DNA from 3 places in the Pantoea sp. X-Soil-MYKO-1785 genome. Region 3 is predicted to be linked to each of the others. Evidence: predicted binding sites of a transcription regulator. Region 3 holds the regulator's gene; each other region holds the start of a gene.
What was found. The regulator LexA, encoded in region 3, represses DNA repair genes until DNA is damaged. The targets are predictions, from matches to a motif close to TNCTGTATGTACATACAGNA.
Positions count from the first base shown of each region.

Region 1: uvrB (excinuclease ABC subunit UvrB) is a predicted target of LexA. The motif match lies at 2,550-2,569, and genes of this name have one in related genera.
Region 2: mutH (DNA mismatch repair endonuclease MutH) is a predicted target of LexA. The motif match lies at 1,227-1,246, and genes of this name have one in related genera.

Region 1 covers NZ_AP036000.1:1,252,249-1,258,256, forward strand. The annotation lists gene bioC (malonyl-ACP O-methyltransferase BioC) at 1-358, shown strand, start outside; gene bioD (dethiobiotin synthase) at 355-1,026, shown strand; gene AC6I8D_RS05855 (ABC transporter ATP-binding protein) at 1,031-1,753, opposite strand; gene uvrB (excinuclease ABC subunit UvrB) at 2,646-4,667, shown strand; gene AC6I8D_RS05865 (gluconeogenesis factor YvcK family protein) at 4,669-5,574, opposite strand; molybdenum cofactor riboswitch at 5,780-5,913, shown strand; gene moaA (GTP 3',8-cyclase MoaA) at 5,903-6,008, shown strand, end outside.
Region 2 covers NZ_AP036000.1:3,373,417-3,379,424, forward strand. The annotation lists gene ptsP (phosphoenolpyruvate--protein phosphotransferase) at 1-253, opposite strand, end outside; gene rppH (RNA pyrophosphohydrolase) at 266-793, opposite strand; gene mutH (DNA mismatch repair endonuclease MutH) at 1,478-2,155, shown strand; gene AC6I8D_RS15955 (TerC family protein) at 2,255-2,965, shown strand; gene AC6I8D_RS15960 (YgdI/YgdR family lipoprotein) at 3,084-3,302, shown strand; gene AC6I8D_RS15965 (NADP(H)-dependent aldo-keto reductase) at 3,443-4,483, shown strand; gene AC6I8D_RS15970 (GNAT family N-acetyltransferase) at 4,524-4,973, opposite strand; gene AC6I8D_RS15975 (FCD domain-containing protein) at 4,973-5,746, opposite strand; gene AC6I8D_RS15980 (PTS sugar transporter subunit IIB) at 5,842-6,008, opposite strand, start outside.
Region 3 covers NZ_AP036000.1:287,931-293,938, reverse strand. The annotation lists gene zur (zinc uptake transcriptional repressor Zur) at 1-246, shown strand, start outside; gene AC6I8D_RS01305 (CsbD family protein) at 319-531, opposite strand; gene dinF (MATE family efflux transporter DinF) at 703-2,025, opposite strand; gene lexA (transcriptional repressor LexA) at 2,130-2,744, opposite strand; gene AC6I8D_RS01290 (diacylglycerol kinase) at 2,850-3,218, opposite strand; gene plsB (glycerol-3-phosphate 1-O-acyltransferase PlsB) at 3,348-5,771, shown strand; gene ubiA (4-hydroxybenzoate octaprenyltransferase) at 5,981-6,008, opposite strand, start outside.

The sequences.
Region 1 (6,008 bases), 960 kb from region 3:
CGACGGCGCGCTGCTGTTCTCGACCCTGAGCGCCGGATCGTTGCAGGAGGTGCATCAGGCCTGGTCGCATCTTGATGAACATCCTCACGCCAACCGGTTTCTCAGCGAGCAGCAGATCGCGGCAGCCTGTGCGGCCCACCGGCTGAGCTGTGAGTCAGCGCTGATCACCCTGCATTTTCCCGATGCGCTCAGCGCTATGCGTTCGCTGAAGGGGATTGGCGCCACCCATCTGCATCAGGGACGTGACGGTCCGCTGCTGACCCGACAACGGCTGGCACAGCTGGAGGCGCATTGGCCGCGCGATCGGCACGGTTTCCGCCTCAGTTATCATTTAATCTATGGAGTAAGTTCATCATGAAGCGCTGGTTTATCACCGGCACCGACACCGAAGTCGGTAAAACGGTCGCCAGTGGCGCACTGTTACAGGCGGCCCGGGCCGCAGGTTATCGCTGCGCCGGCTACAAGCCTGTCGCCTCCGGCTGTGAAATGACGCCGCAGGGGCTGCGCAACAGTGACGCGCTGGCGCTGCAGCGTTACAGCAGCGTGCCGTTAGACTATCAGCAGGTTAATCCGCTGGCGTTCCTTGAACCCACGTCACCGCACATCGTCAGTGCCGAAGAGGGCCGGCCGATCACCCATCAGGCGCTGTCGGCCGGACTGGCGGCGCTGGAACCGCTGGCTGACTGGATTCTGATCGAAGGGGCGGGCGGCTGGTACACCCCGTTATCCGCCACGCACACTTATGCCGACTGGGTCAGCACTGAACAGCTGCCGGTTATTTTGGTGGTTGGCGTTAAACTGGGCTGCATCAATCACGCCATGCTGACCGCAGATGCGGTGCGGGCGCGGGGGTTGCGGCTGGCTGGCTGGATCGCCAACACCGTGGTGCCGCCCGGTCACCGTTATCAGGAATATCTCACCAGCCTGCAGCAGCGACTGCCCGCGCCCTGTCTCGGCACCATTCCGTATCTGACCGGGGCAGCGCAACTGGACAGCTGTGGCCAGTATCTGACCTTACCTGACTAAAGTCTCAGGCCACCGTCAGCCATTTGTTGACGGTGTGATCATCCAGCTGCGCCATTTTGCCCTGCGCCACGTTACGCCCGCGATGCAACAGCAGAAAATAGTCCGCCACGCGGCGTATCAGCGACAGTCGCTGCTCCAGCAGCAGGATGGTCAGGCCGTAGTCGAGATTCAGGCGGCGAATCAGATTCCCCATCTCCTCCTCCAGCCACGGTGACATCCCGTCGGTCGGCTCATCCAGAATTAGCAGCTTAGGCTGCAACACCAGCGCCCGCGCCAGGGCCAGCTGCTGCTGTTGATCGATCGGCAGATCGCCGCTGCGCTGCTGCCGCAGCGAATAGAGCGCCGGAAACAGGTCAAACACCATTTCGGGGATGGCGCGATGGCGGTCAGCCTGATTTGCCCCGGCCAGCAGGGCGATCAGCAAATTATCTTCCACGCTCATCTGGGTAAAAATATGGCGACCCTGCGGCACATAGCCAATCCCCATCTGCGCCCGCTGCTCCGCCGGTTGCAGCAGCAGGTCGGCGGGCGGTGAGCCATCCTCTTTCCAGGAGATCGATCCACTGTTGATCGGCAGCCTGCCCATGATGCAGTTCACCAGGGTGGTTTTCCCCATCCCGGGCCGGCCGAGAACGCCGGTGCAGGTGCCAGGCGACAGATCGAGATCGACATCCCACAGAATATGATTTTGACCGTAAAATTGATTTACCGAACGTAAACTCAGCATCTGACACTCTCCTTCCCGATCATTAGCCTGAATGCTTCCGCTCTGTGTCGTCTGGCAAACAAGTTATCAGCAAGGGCATGCTCCCCTTGCAGTACAGTGCGCTTGTGGCGCGATGACGCCACCCATTCTTGCAATTCCCAGGCCAGATCCCACCGCAGACTTTTTTCAGCCAGTAGCGCGGTGCGGCGGCGCTAAAAGATGAGCAGTGCTTATCAATTTCAACCGGTGATAACATTGCTGCACTTTTGTAGTGCCAGCGGGCGGCGTTTCTGGTGCAGAGGGACGATGACGAGGCAGCTATTCTGATTAAGAATGGGCAGCTAATGTAGCGGATTAGCGGGCGGAGTAAAGAAACTGGTAAAAAAAGCAGAACAATAGTGCAGCGACAGCGGCTAAATTTAGCGGAAAAAAAATTATTTTTAGCGAACCCGAGCGGCAGGGAAAAATTATACACAGCCGATGGCGGCGGGGCTGCCATCACTTATCCACCATTCCTGTGGATAACCTTGTGCATTAGGTAATGAAAACAGGTTGGAAGCGAGGAAATACGCGGCCTGGTTACATAATGTCGAGATTCTGGGCTTTTAGACATAAGTCAGTAAATTCAACTGCTTATTAAAAAACAAGCCTGCGAATTATCTGTCAGTTCATCGAACTGTAATTTTGTGACGGTCTATTGACAAATGTTAAATCCGATCCCCGCCTGGGGATAACCTTGCGCAACGGCCTGTGCGATGAAGCAAGCGGCAATCGACGGTGAAAAAGTATCCCGACAGTGACGATCACTCTGCCTTAATACTGTTTTTATATCCAGTATTATTTTCTGGCAAAATCACCATAGCAGAGTAAAATAGTGGGCTGCCCGCCGACTTCTTCAGCAGGAACTGCATTCATGAGTAAAGCCTTTAAATTGAATTCCGCTTTCAAACCTTCTGGCGATCAGCCAGAGGCGATTCGTCGTCTGAAAGAGGGGCTGGAAGATGGACTGGCCCACCAGACCTTATTAGGCGTAACCGGCTCGGGGAAAACCTTCACCGTCGCCAACGTGATTGCCGATCTCAACCGTCCAACCATGGTTTTAGCGCCCAACAAAACGCTGGCGGCGCAGTTGTACGGTGAAATGAAGGAGTTTTTCCCGGATAACGCAGTAGAATTTTTCGTCTCTTACTACGACTACTACCAGCCGGAAGCCTATGTGCCGAGCTCCGACACCTTTATCGAAAAGGATGCCTCGGTTAACGAACACATTGAGCAGATGCGTCTGTCGGCGACCAAAGCGCTGCTGGAGCGGCGCGATGTGATTGTGGTCGCCTCGGTTTCGGCGATCTACGGTCTGGGCGATCCCGATCTCTACCTGAAAATGATGCTGCACCTGACCCGCGGCATGATTATCGACCAGCGCAGCATTCTGCGCCGACTGTCGGAGCTGCAGTACACCCGCAACGATCAGGCGTTCCAGCGCGGTACGTTCCGGGTGCGCGGCGAAGTGATCGACATCTTCCCGGCCGAATCGGACGATATCGCCCTGCGCGTTGAACTGTTCGACGAAGAAGTAGAGCGCCTGTCGCTGTTTGACCCACTCACCGGCCAGATTGACTCGGTGGTGCCGCGCTTTACCATCTACCCGAAAACGCACTACGTGACGCCGCGTGAGCGCATTCTGCAGGCGATGGAAGATATCAAACTGGAACTGGCGGATCGCCGTCGGGTGCTGCTGGAGAACAATAAACTGCTGGAAGAGCAGCGTATTACCCAGCGTACCCAGTTTGACCTGGAGATGATGGGCGAGCTGGGCTACTGCTCCGGCATCGAAAACTATTCGCGCTATCTTTCCGGGCGCGGACCAGGCGAAGCGCCACCAACGCTGTTTGACTATCTGCCAGCCGATGGCCTGCTGGTGGTCGACGAATCGCACGTCACCATCCCGCAGATTGGCGGCATGTATAAAGGCGACCGGGCGCGTAAAGAGACGCTGGTGGAGTACGGTTTCCGTTTGCCGTCGGCGCTGGATAACCGTCCGATGAAGTTTGAAGAGTTTGAAGCACTGGCACCCCAGACTATCTACGTGTCGGCCACGCCGGGTAAATATGAGCTGGAAAAATCGGGCAGCGAAGTGATCGACCAGGTGGTGCGTCCTACCGGGCTGCTCGACCCGATTCTCGAAGTGCGTCCGGTGGCGACCCAGGTCGACGATCTGCTGTCGGAGATCCGTCAGCGGGTGGCGATCAATGAACGTGTGCTAGTGACGGTGCTGACCAAGCGTATGGCGGAAGATCTGACCGAATATCTGGAAGAGCACGGTGAGAAAGTGCGTTACCTGCACTCCGATATTGATACCGTTGAACGCATGGAAATTATCCGCGATTTACGTCTGGGTGAGTTTGATGTGCTGGTGGGCATTAACTTACTGCGTGAGGGGCTGGATATGCCGGAAGTGTCGCTGGTGGCGATTCTGGACGCGGATAAAGAGGGCTTCCTGCGCTCCGAACGCTCACTGATTCAGACCATCGGTCGTGCGGCGCGTAATATCAACGGCAAGGCGATTCTCTACGGCGATAAAATTACCCCGTCAATGGCGCGGGCGATTGAAGAGACCGAACGCCGCCGCGAGAAGCAGCAGCAGTACAATGAAGAGAACGGCATTGTGCCGCAGGGCCTGAATAAGAAAATTACCGATATTCTGGAACTGGGCAACAACGTGGTGAAAACCCGGGGCAAAGCCAAACCCGCCCGTCGCGGTGCGGCCGAGGCCGAAGCGGATTACCTGGCGCTGTCGCCGCAGGCCCTGCAGAAAAAGATCCACGAGCTGGAAGGGCAGATGCAGCAACATGCGCAGAACCTGGAGTTCGAACAGGCGGCCAGCGTGCGCGATCAGCTGCATGAGCTGCGCACGCTGTTTATTGCCACCTCATAACTCAGCTAAAGCCCTGAATGGCGTGTTCCAGCGCCACCCGCAGCAGCTGGCGGTCGTGACGATATTTGATATCGGCGGCCTCCAGCGGCTCGCGGACGATCAGCCGGTTATCCACCTGACTGATGTCGGCGGAGGGACTGACCACAATCGCGTCAATTACCCGTTTGCCAATGTAGCGCTCCATCATCGCCAGTTTGTCGGCGACCGTCAGGCTGGCTGCCGCCGGGCTGAGTTCGCGTCCCAGATTGCCGATAAAGACCATGGTGGCGGGCGTCCGGCGCAGAGCCTGCGCCATCTCTTCCATCAGCAGAATCGGCATCAGGCTGGTGTAAAAGCTGCCTGGCCCGATCAGGATTAAATCCGCTTCGCCAATCGCATCCAGCGCTTCCCGCGTCGGCTGGACGTTGGGATGCAACATCATCTCCTGCGGCGGCTGTTTCATCTCATCAATCGCGGTTTCGCCGTAAACCATGTTGCCTTCCACATCGAGCGCCACCAGATCCACCGGTTGCTCCGACATCGGAATCAAAAAGGCATCGACCTTCAGCAGGTTACGAATGATATTGATCGCTTCCAGTGGACGCACGCTCAGGTGATCGAGCGCTTTCAGCATCAGGTTGCCAAGGTTGTGTCCGGCCAGTTCGCCGTTCCCGGCAAAGCGATACTCAAACATCGCTGAAGCCACGCTCGGTTCGGCGATCAGCTGGTTAAGGCAGTTACGCATATCGCCCCAGGCGATGCCGCCTTCTGAGCGGCGAATACGGCCGGTTGATCCGCCATTATCGGTGGTGGTTACAATGCCGGTGAGGCGTGAGCCGAGCGGCGACAGGGCAGACATCACGCGGCCTAAGCCATGTCCGCCACCCAGTGCCACCACGCGATCGAGGTCGGCCAGTGTGCGATTCATACTTCTCCTTAACATCGTCTCGCGTGACGTCGCTCTAAACGCTAAACCCGCGCGGATGACTTGCGTCAAAATCTGAAACGCATTTTACCGTATCCTGTAGCGAAAATGCGGTGAAAATTCGATATGTATCAGAATATATAACGAAAACGGCGAATGGAAGAGTCGCGTAAATCGCGCTACCATCTTGATTAACCGCGCTGATCAACGGGTCAGCGTACACTCTAGCCTGATTGCCTACGTCTGCGGATAGGGGAGTCAGGCCGTAGCCATTGAGCTACCAGGGTGCAGGAAGAAATGACTGCATCTCCCAATCTGGAAAGGTGTTCTGGTGTCACAATTTACTGATGCATACGCGCGTAAGTTCTATTACCTGCGCCTGTCGGTCACGGATGTGTGTAACTTCCGCTGTACCTACTGTCTGCCCGATGGCTACA
Region 2 (6,008 bases), 3.1 Mb from region 3:
TCGGCTCGGCCAGACGGCCGACTAACCCGACAATGCCTTCGTCAAACGCCAGCGTCACGGTGCGGCCGCGCGGCTTTTTCAGTCCGCGCGTCGCCATCAGGTAATAGCAGCGACGATCGTGATCGGCGAGGTAAACGGAACAGACTTCCGTTTCCATCGCCAGACAGATCTCATTGACCAGAATGTCGAGTGCTTCATTCAGACGCGGCGCACTCGCCACTTTTTCTACAATTTCGCGCAACTGAGTGAGCATAAAGGGCGTGGCCTATCCTCTCTTACGTCGATGGGCAGGATTGTTTCGCTGCCCCGCACTCTCCTGCATAGACATCACCACGCCAGCGAATTCCTTCATTACCCGACGATAGACGTCGCGCTTGAAGGAGACAACCTGACGCACCGGATACCAGAAGCTCACCCAGCGCCAGCCGTCGAACTCAGGCGTGCTGCTGTGCTGCACATTGATATCCGCGTCATTAGACATTAACTGCAGAAGAAACCACTTTTGTTTCTGGCCGATACATACCGGCTTTGTGTCCCAACGCACCAAACGTTTTGGCAACTTGTAGCGCAACCAGTTACGGGTAGATGCAAGTATTCGAACATCTTTACGGTGTAACCCTACTTCTTCGAACAGTTCGCGATACATCGCCTGTTCAGCGGTTTCACCGGGATTGATGCCTCCCTGAGGAAATTGCCAGGAGTGCTGTCCAAAGCGCCTGGCCCATAACACTTGTCCCTGCCTGTTACAAATTACGATACCAACATTCGGGCGGTAGCCATCATCATCGATCACCGGACTACCTCAAAGCTAAATTTGAATAGCCTGATTGTTTCACACTCCTTACAGGCGGTAAACCACTGGATTCACGGGGTGTTAAGCGCAAAACTTCGGGATAACTCACAGAGAAGCCGCTAGTTATAAACAATCGCAGCCAGAAAAGTCGATCTTATTCACCTTTTCTGTGGATAGCTTTGTGCAGAACGCGGGAGTTAACTGAATAACCTTGCGGGATGCGTCTGTGATACCAAAAAAGGAAAATTTATTATCATCATGATTATTATAATGAAAACAAGCTAACTGATAAATCCCGGCTCGGCTAATCGACCGATAAAACTGTTCCCCCCTTACAGTTGAGCGAATTTTAACCAGCCAGCATCTTATCCACAACGAATCGCTCAGCCTTAGGCCAGAGCGGGCAAATTATGCCCAAAAGTGCGAAAGTCAAGGCTGTAAATGGAACCAGTACCGCACAGTCAGGCCGGTTATCCCATTTTTCTGTGGATAACCCGGTATGAGATCCTGTTCATTGTTGCGAGTAAGTTGGGATAACCTGAAGCGTCCCATAATATTGCCAGGGTCAATCAGTAAAAAAAGCACGATCTATCATGTTATTATCCCCGCTCAGCACGGTGAATATTTCGGGTAAACCCACTGTGCAACATCCTGTACATTTTTTGAGCACTGCGAGTCATTAATATGAACTACCTGCCAGCACCGCCTGAAGATGAAGCCACCCTGCTGGCCAGGGCAGAGGATTTAGCCGGGTTAACGCTGGAAACGCTGGCCGAACGGGCGGGCCTGACGATGCCTGCCGATCTGAAACGCGATAAAGGCTGGGTCGGTATGCTGCTGGAATTGCATCTCGGGGCCAGCGCCGGCAGCAAAGCCGAACAGGACTTCGCCCATCTCGGCATTGAACTGAAAACAATTCCGATTGATGCCAGTGGCAAACCGCTGGAAACCACCTTTGTCTGCGTCGCCCCGCTCACCGGCAACAGTGGCGTCACCTGGCAGAACAGCCACGTGCGACACAAACTGTCGCGGGTGTTGTGGATCCCGGTTGAAGGCCAGCGGGATATTCCGCTGCGGCAGCGCCGGGTCGGCGCGCCGTTACTCTGGAGCCCCGACGCGGAAGAAGATGAGATGTTACGGCAGGACTGGGAGGAGCTGATGGATATGATCGTGCTGGGCAGGGTTGAGCAGATCACGGCACGGCACGGTGCCTGGCTGCAAATCCGTCCCAAAGCAGCCAACAGTAAAGCCCTGACCGAAGGAATTGGCGATCGCGGCCAACCGATCCTAACCTTACCGCGCGGTTTCTACCTGAAAAAAAGTTTTACCGGACCGCTGCTGGCGCGCCACTTCCTGCTTTAACAATGACATTCTGATCTGATGTGGCGCAATTTTGTGGGAGAGAAGCAAATTCAATGCGTATAATCCCCGTTTAATTTTCGTTTAGGATTGAATGTAGGTATGTTTGAGTGGATTGCCGATCCCAATGCCTGGCTGGCACTGGGAACCCTGACCATCCTTGAGGTGGTACTGGGTATTGATAACATTATTTTCCTGTCGTTAGTGGTCGCTAAACTGCCAAAGCATCAACAAGCCAGCGCGCGCCGTATCGGTTTGTTGGGCGCAATGTTAATGCGTCTGGCCCTGCTGGCCTCTATCGCCTGGGTCGCCCGGTTGACGAATCCGCTGTTTACCCTGATGGACCATGCGTTCTCTGCCCGCGATCTGATCCTGCTGTCTGGTGGTCTGTTCCTGCTGTGGAAATCGAGCATGGAGATCCACGAAACCATCGAAGGTAACGAAGCGGAACAAAAATCTAACGTCCATTCGTTCCTCGGTGCGATCGTGCAGATCATGCTGCTGGATATTATTTTCAGTCTGGATTCGGTGATTACCGCCATCGGCCTCTCCGATCATCTGTTTATCATGATGGCGGCCGTGGTGATCGCGGTGCTAATGATGATGTTCGCTGCCCGCAGCATTGGTGAGTTCGTTGAGCGCCATCCGTCGGTTAAAATGCTGGCGTTAGCTTTCCTGATTCTGGTCGGTTTTACCCTGATTCTGGAGAGTTTCGCGGTGCATGTACCAAAAGGTTACATTTATTTCGCCATGTTCTTCTCAATGGCGGTTGAGTGCCTTAACCTGATGCGCAGTAAGAAAAAAACCGCATAGAAATGTCAAGGGCGAGCGTGCTCGCCCGCAAATTTTCAGATTCCTACGATTACTCCGGCCGGCAAAACGATTTATTACTACACTTTTTGCAGTCGATGATGTGTGGAGATGAGGCGTGATGAAAGGATGGGCAGGTATCGCCATTGTGGCACTAACCGCAGCGATGTTAAGCGGATGCAGTTCTGATTATGTGATGGCAACGAAAGATGGCCGGATGATTATGACCGAAGGTAAGCCGACCATTGATAAAGAGACCGGGCTGGTGCAGTACACCGATCAGTCGGGTCACGCAGTACAGATTAACGGCGATGAGGTTTCGACCATCATTGAACGCTAAGTGCGAAATTGTCTCGCCTGCCACAGATTCCCCACTGGCAGGCGATTTCCCCGACTTTTCCCCCTTCCTTCCCCGCCATTGCTCGCGCTATAGTCCCTGAGGACACAACATTCCATTCCATAAAGAAAAGGAAGCTGGCAATGCACTATCATCGTATTCCCCATAGCACGCTGGAAGTGAGTCAGCTGGGGTTGGGCACCATGACGTTTGGCGAGCAGAACAGTGAAGCCGACGCCCATGCCCAGCTGGATTTGGCTATTCGTTCCGGCATTAATTTTATTGATACCGCCGAAATGTATCCGGTACCACCGCGTCCGGAAACCCAGGGTCTGACCGAACAGTACATTGGCAGCTGGCTGAAGCAGCGCGGCAGCCGTGACAAAATCATTCTGGCCAGCAAAGTGTCGGGCCCGTCGCGCGGTAATGATGCGTCGATTCGCCCTAACATGGCGCTGGACCGCAAGAACATCCGTGAAGCGCTGGATGCCAGCCTGAAACGCCTGAATACCGACTATATCGATCTTTATCAGCTGCACTGGCCGCAGCGTCAGACCAACTACTTTGGCAAGCTGGGCTATCAGTACAGTGAAACTACCGCCCAGGTGACGCTGCTGGAGACGCTGGAAGCGCTGACCGAGCAGGTTCGCGCCGGTAAGATTCGCTATATCGGGGTGTCGAATGAAACCGCATGGGGCGTGATGCGCTATCTGCAACTGGCGGAGAAGCATGAACTGCCGCGCATCATCAGCATCCAGAATCCGTACAGCCTGCTGAACCGCAGCTTTGAAGTGGGTCTGGCCGAAATCAGCCAGCATGAAGGGGTTGAATTGCTGGCCTACTCCAGCCTGGCGTTCGGTACCCTGAGCGGTAAGTATCTGAATGGCGCGCAGCCTGCCGGTGCCCGTAATACGCTGTTTAGTCGCTTTACCCGCTACAGCGGCGAGCAGTCGCAGCAGGCGATTGCCGAGTATGTGGCGTTAGCCCACCAGCACCAGATTGATCCGTCACAGATGGCATTGGCCTATGTGCGTCAGCAGCCGTTTGTTGCCAGCACCCTGCTTGGTGCGACCACGCTTGAGCAGCTGCAGACCAACATCGACAGCTTCAATCTGACGTTAAATGCAGAGATCCTGGAAGGCATTGAGGCGATCCACCGCCGTTATACCTATCCGGCACCCTGAGCCCTCCGCTGCCGGCCGCCACGAGTGCGGCTGGCACACCTTATATATCCCGATAATAGAGCTGCACGCGCTTATCGGGATACTCCAGCGCCTCGCCCTGCGGCTGCCAGCCAAAACGGTCATAGTAGCCGCTGAAGGTCGACCATAACCACAACCGCGAATACCCCTGATCCTGGGCGTGTGTAATCACCCGCTGCTGCAACGCGTCGCTGACGCCTTTGCCGCGCGCCGGCGCATCGACATAGAGTGCCGCCAGCCACGGGAACAGATCCTGACGGCTGATCAGATCGCATCGCCAGAAGCCTGCCGTGCCGATCGCCCTGCCCGCCTCGACGGCGACAAAGGTGACCGGGAAATCGGCGCCGCTCAGGCTGCTGGCGACGATGCTGGCGAAGAAGTCACGGCTGTTGGGGTCGCCGAAAGCGCGCCACTGCCATTCGGTGATCTGATCGGCAAAATGGGGCACGGCGCTGAGCGGCACAATCTCCATTACATCAGTTTTCCCTGGAAGATTGGCACTGAATCAAACAGGTAACCGTCGAAGTCTGGCGCATCCGCATCCGACAGCTCAAGCAGGGTGTTTTTCACATTTTCCAGGTGCTGCCAGGTGGCCTGCCATGCGCCCATCACATCGCGGCGACGCAGCGCGGCCAGAATGGTCTGGTGATCGCCCAGCCATTTCAGCCGGTAGGCGCGGGTTTCAAACTGAGGGCGTAGCTGCTGCCACAGCGGGCTGCTGTCGTGATGACGCCAGATACTGGTGACGGTGTCGAGCAGCATCTGATTCTGACTGGCTCCCGCCAGCAACAGGTGAAATAACTTGTCGTTATCCTGACTGCTGTCGTTGGCGGCGATGGCGCGCTGTTCCTGCTCCAGCGTGCGGCGCAGGTTTTCAATATCCGCTTTGGTGGCCATTTTAGCGGCAAACGCGGCGATGTTGCTTTCCAGCAACTGGCGCGCCTGCAGCATTTCAAACGGACCGACATCGCTGCGGAAAAAGGCCTCTTCTTCATCATCGCTGGCGGAGGGAATGCGCATCACGTAGACGCCGGAACTCTGGCGAATATCCACCGTTCCTTCCAGCTCCAGCATTAATAGCGCTTCGCGGACGATGGTCCGGCTGACGCCCCAGGTTTCAGCCAGCTGGCGTTCAGGCGGCAGGCGCGATCCCACCGGATAGTGTCCGTCGCAGATTTGCTGGCGCAGATGCTGACCAATTTCCTGATACTGTTTTTTTTCTTGCGGCGCTTCGGCTTTGTCCACGCTGTCACCCTTTGCAATCATTGCGCTAACGGCATTGCCGCCGTTCCCTGCGCGACAATGCCCGCGAGCCAGAGAAGTGACCCGCAAACTGAGACTCAGTGTATCAAAGCCAGCGCCTGATCGAGTACCTTTGCGCCATTCAGGGTGCCATAGGCAACAGAATCGATTACCGCAATCGGCAACTGATAGCTGTCGGTCAGTTTTTTGTTCGCTTCCAGCTTAAAGCGCACCTGCGGCCCCAGCAGCACCGCCACCACCTCGT
Region 3 (6,008 bases):
GCACCGGCACACACATCAGTAATGCTGGTGTGCGATCGCTGTGCGGCAGTAACCGAAAAGCAGGCGCAGGGAGTAGAGAAGATTATTGCGACGCTGGCTGGAGAGGCGCAATTTGCTCTGCGTCACAGCGTGATTGAAGCACATGGATTATGTGAGAATTGTGTCGAAGTCGAAGCCTGCACCCATCATGAAAGTTGTCAGCACGATCATCAAAGTGAAGGTAAAAAGCGGGGAAAACGCGGGTAATGTGCACATCCTTGTGCGGGTGCCGGTATGAGCGTACCGGGGGGTAGGAGCTTTATCCGTAAATCTGTGTGATTACCAGCGGTAATCTTTGTTCTGACTTTCCCAGTCTGTTACTTCGCGCTCTGCATCTTCTTTGGCATAGCCGTAACGTTCCTGAATTTTTCCGACCAGCTGATCGCGTTTGCCTTCGATAACCTGCATATCATCGTCGGTCAGCTTGCCCCATTTCTCTTTCACTGTGCCTTTGAATTGCTTCCAGTTGCCGCTCGCTTGATCTTTATTCATGGCAGACCTCTATGTCATCCTTTGGTTACATCATTTATCTTGAAAGAAAACAAAATGACGATATAAAGCGCTGGTTCACTGCGCTGCTTACGGTTAATTATAGTAGAAGATTTTAGGTTTGCCGAAACAATACAGAATAATCTGTAGCCTGAGCGCGTCAGAGGCCGGCTATCAGGCGTTAAACCAGCTGTTCTGCTGCCAGTGTTTACGCCAGATCAGCCATAGCGACAGACCACGCAGCGCCAGGAAAACGCTAACTGCCAGCCACAAGCCATGGTTGCCCAGCAGCGGGACGCTAAGTAGCGTCAGGAAGTAACCGAGTGCCGCCACCACCATGCTGTTACGCATCTCCCGGCCGCGGGTTGCACCGATGAACATGCCATCCAGCAGATAACACCAGACCCCCACCAGCGGCAGGATCACCTGCCATATCAGATAGCGATCGGCCGCCTGTTGCAGCTGTTCGATCGAGGTCAGCAGCGCCACGATGTGCGAACCGAAACACGCATAAATCAATGAGAACAGCAAGGCCACCACCAGCGCCTGTCGGCAGGCAGAGTGCCAGACGCGCAGCAGCCGGCTGCCATCCTTCGCACCATGCGCCTCACCGGCGAAGGCTTCAACCGCGTAGGCAAAACCATCCAGCGCATAGGCGGTAAAGGTGATAAACATCAGCAATACCGCGTTCACCGCCACCACCTGCGGACCGATGCGTGCGCCCAGCACCGTCAGCGAGGCAAAACAGAGCTGCAGCATTAACGAACGCAGCATAATGTCGCGATTAAGACGCAGCAGCCGCTTCATGTCACCGCGCCAGCTCTGCTTCAGCATTGCCGGGGTGATGCCACGCAGTTTCAATACCCGCCAGACCATCACCGCACCGACGGCCAGCGTTATATACTCTGCCAGTGCGGTCGCGGTTGCCGCGCCTGCCACACCCCAGTGCAGGCCCATCACCAGCCACAGATCGAGTACAATATTGACCAGATTGCCGATCACCAGCAGGATGACCGGCGCACGCGCGTACTGCACGCCCAGCAGCCAGCCAAGGATCACCAGATTTGCCAGAGTGGCGGGCGCACTCAGCCAGCGGATCTGAATAAACAGCGTCGCCTGTTGCAGAACGCTGGCATCGCCGCCAATCAGATCGGTCGCCAACGCAGCGATTGGCGAACGCAGGCAGACGAACAGCACGCCAGCCAGCAGCGCAATGATTAAAGGCTGGGTCAGCGCACGTGCCAGTGCCAATTTATCGCCGGCACCAAAAGCCTGCGCCGTCAGGCCGGTGGTACTCATTCGAAGGAACAGCAGCAGCATGAAGAGGAAACTGGTGATTGTCGTACCGACCGCAACCCCGCCAAGATAGACCGGGCTGTCGAGGTGACCAATGACAGCAGTATCGACCACTCCCAGTAAAGGAACGGTGATGTTAGAAAGGATCATCGGCAGCGCCAGCCGCCAGAGGTTTTTGTCGGTAGCCGTTAAAAAACGCATTCGCAGTTCCGTGCTCGGTGCCGCTGCAGAGAGGGGAGCAGCAGCGACAAAATTAGGGCAGACAGAATAGCATCAGACGCTACGAATGCGTGGTTATGTCAGACTCAGAGCCATTCGCCGTTGCGAACCACACCGACCGCCAGACCTTCGACCGTCAGCGACTGAGCGCGCGTATCGACGATAATTGGCTCAAAATCACTGTTTTCAGGCAGCAGATGCACAATAGCACCCTGCTTCTTCCAGCGTTTAACCGTTACTTCATCATCAATGCGGGCCACCACAACCTGGCCATTACGCACGTCCTGGGTTTTATGTACTGCGAGCAGGTCGCCATCCATAATCCCGATATCTTTCATCGACATTCCACTGACGCGCAGCAGAAAATCAGCAGAAGGTTTGAACAGGCCCGGATCCACTTTGTAATGGGTTTCGATGTGCTCCTGCGCCATGATCGGCTCACCGGCAGCAACCCGGCCAATCAACGGCAGACCTTCAGACGCTTCTTCTTCCATCAACAGGCGAATACCGCGTGAGGCGCCAGAAACAATCTCAATCACCCCTTTACGTGCCAGTGCCTTAAGATGCTCTTCTGCCGCGTTCGGCGAGCGGAAACCCAGCTGCGCGGCAATTTCTGCACGCGTAGGCGGCATGCCCGTTTGAGTAATATGGTCGCGAATCAGGTCATAGACCTGCTGCTGCCTGCTGGTTAATGCTTTCATCCCGCCCCCTGGTTGTTTATACAGTCGCTGTGAGTATATACAGGTATTGGTGAAATGGAAACCGATTCTCAGGCAAAACGCGCCATCTGACGCGTTGTGGAAGGCTTATCGCAAATGCGACCAAAGCAGCGCGATCCAGACAAACAGTGCCAGTAAGATGCTGATCAGCACCGCCGCGGAGCCCATATCCTTGGCCCGTCCGGCCAAAGGGTGGCGCTCCTGACCGATACGATCCACTACCGCCTCAATGGCGCTGTTGAGGATTTCGACAATGACCACCAGCACCACAGCGCCAATCATCAGAATGCGGGAGACGATATCGACATCCAGCCAGCAGGCGACAATAATGGCGGCCAGCGCGGCCAGCGCCTCCTGGCGGAAAGCGGCTTCGTGTTGCCAGGCGGCGCGCAGGCCCTGCCATGAATAACCTGCGGCTTTCACTATTCTTACAAAACCGGTGGCATTATTTGCCATAGTAAGTGGAACCCTTTCATCGGATTGACGTCAATGTCTGGGCTGCGTGCAATTGGCACCACCACAGATCTTCGCTGCGCTTTCTGGTATGCTTGCGGCGCTTTGCTAACAAGAGGCTTCATGTTGTCTATGTCAGGTTGGCGTAAACTTTATTACAAATTACTGAATTTACCATTGTCCTTTTTGGTAAAGAGTAAGGCCATTCCGGCCGATCCCGTTTCTGAACATGGTCTGGACCCGACCCGGCCCATTATGTACGTTTTGCCTTACGATTCGAAGGCGGACTTACTGACTTTACGCGCGCAGTGCCTGCGGCATCATCTGCCCGACCCGCTTTCTCCGCTGGAGATTGATGGTTCGCTGCTGCCGCGCCACGTTTTTATCCACGATGGCCCGCGTGTGTTCCCCTATTTTGTCCCCAGCGTTGAATCGGTGAAAATCTTTCACGATTACCTGGACCTGCACCGCAATAATCCCAAGCTGGATATCCAGATGCTGCCGGTGACGGTGATGTTTGGCCGGGCGCCAGGCCGTGAGGTTCAGGGCGAAGATACGCCGCACCTGCGGGTGCTGAACGGTGTGCAGAAATTCTTTGCGGTAATCTGGCATGGACGCGACAGTTTTGTCCGTTTCTCGCCGACTGTTTCGCTGCGCCGTATGGCAACCGAACACGGCACCGACCAATCAATCGCCCAGAAACTGGCCCGGGTGGCGCGCATTCATTTCGCCCGTCAGCGGCTGGCGGCAGTTGGCCCACGCTTACCGGCACGTCAGGATCTGTTTAATCGTCTGCTGCAATCCAAAGCGATTGAAAAAGCGGTAGAAGACGAAGCGCGCAGCAAAAAAATCTCCCATGAAAAAGCGCAGCAAAATGCGGTTGAGATGATGGAAGAGATCGCGGCGAACTTCTCCTATGAGGCGATTCGCGTCACCGACCGCGTCATGGGCTGGCTCTGGAGCCGGCTCTATCAGGGCATCAACGTTAATGGCGGCGAAAAAGTCCGTCAGCTGGCGCAGGATGGCCATGAAATCGTCTATGTGCCTTGCCATCGCAGCCACATGGATTACCTGCTGCTCTCTTACGTGCTTTATCATCAGGGACTGGTGCCGCCGCACATTGCCGCCGGTATCAACCTCAACTTCTGGCCAGCCGGCCCGATTTTCCGTCGTCTGGGCGCATTCTTTATTCGTCGTACCTTCAAAGGCAACAAACTGTATGCCACGGTGTTCCGTGAGTATCTCGGTGAGCTGTTCACCCGCGGTTACTCAGTTGAATATTTTGTTGAAGGAGGACGGTCACGCACCGGTCGCCTGCTCGATCCGAAAACCGGCACCTTAGCCATGACCCTGCAGGCAATGCTGCGCGGCGGTAATCGCCCAATCACCCTGGTGCCGATTTACATCGGCTATGAGCACGTGATGGAAGTGGGTACCTACGCCAAAGAGCTACGCGGTGCGGCGAAAGAGAAAGAGGGCTTCATGCAGATGCTGCATGGCTTACGTAAGCTGCGCAACCTCGGCCAGGGCTACGTTAACTTTGGCGAACCGCTGCCGCTGGTTAACTATCTCAACAAGCGGGTGCCGGAATGGCGTGAGTCGATCGATCCTATCGAACCGCAGCGTCCAAGCTGGTTAACCCCTACCGTGAACGACATTGCGGCGAGCTTAATGGTACGTATCAATGAAGCGGGTGCGGCCAACGCCATGAACCTGTGCGTCACCGCGCTACTCGCCTCACGTCAGCGCTCACTAACCCGCGAACAGCTGATTGAGCAGCTTGAGTGCTATACCCAGCTGCTGCGTAACGTGCCTTATTCAGCCAACGCCACGGTGCCCGATCTCTCCGCAGAGGCGCTGCTGGATCATGCGATGGGCATGAATAAGTTTGAGAGCGAGAAAGACAGCATTGGCGACATCATCATCCTGCCACGTGAGCAGGCGGTGCTGATGACCTACTATCGCAACAACATTCACCACATGCTGGTGATGCCGTCGCTGATTGCCGCTATTGTGCAGCAGCATCAGACCATGAGCGAAGCCGAGTTGTTGCGCCAGGTGAGTCTGATCTACCCGATGCTGAAGAGCGAACTGTTCCTGCGCTGGCAGACCGATGAGCTGCCGCAACTGCTGACCGAACTCTGTCAGGAGCTGGCGCGTCAGGGACTGATTACGCTTGAGGCTGGTCAGCTGCGCTTTACCGCGGCGCGCTACCGTACGCTGCAACTGCTGGCGGCCGGCGTGCGTGAAACGCTCCAGCGCTATGCCATTACCTTCTCTATTCTCAGCGCCAAACCGGCCATTAACCGCGGGACGCTGGAGAAAGAGAGCCGCACACTGGCGCAACGTCTGTCAGTGCTGCACGGTATCAACGCGCCGGAGTTTTTCGATAAAGCGGTCTTCACCTCACTGGTTCTGACGCTGCGCGATGAAGGTTATATCAGCGACAGCGGTGATGCAGATGTCGCGCAGACCCTGGCAACATGGCACATTCTGGCCGATCTGGTCACCAGCGATGTACGCATGACCATCGAAAGCGCCGTGGCCCACGACTAAATGCCCTGCGCAGTAAAAAGGCGACCCCGTGAGGTCGCCTTTTTTGTGCCTGAACGATGCTGCGCTGCAACTGCACCCTTTCCTGCCTGACTATCTGTGCCGGAACCTTCTCCTGCCTGACGAATTGCCTGAACTGTACGCTGAGTTCCGTCACGCTGAATCGCATCGGATAGCATTTCAGCGCCCCGCAAACCCGTCTGGCCTGTCGATTACCACAGTTGGCTAAACGGCGGGGTA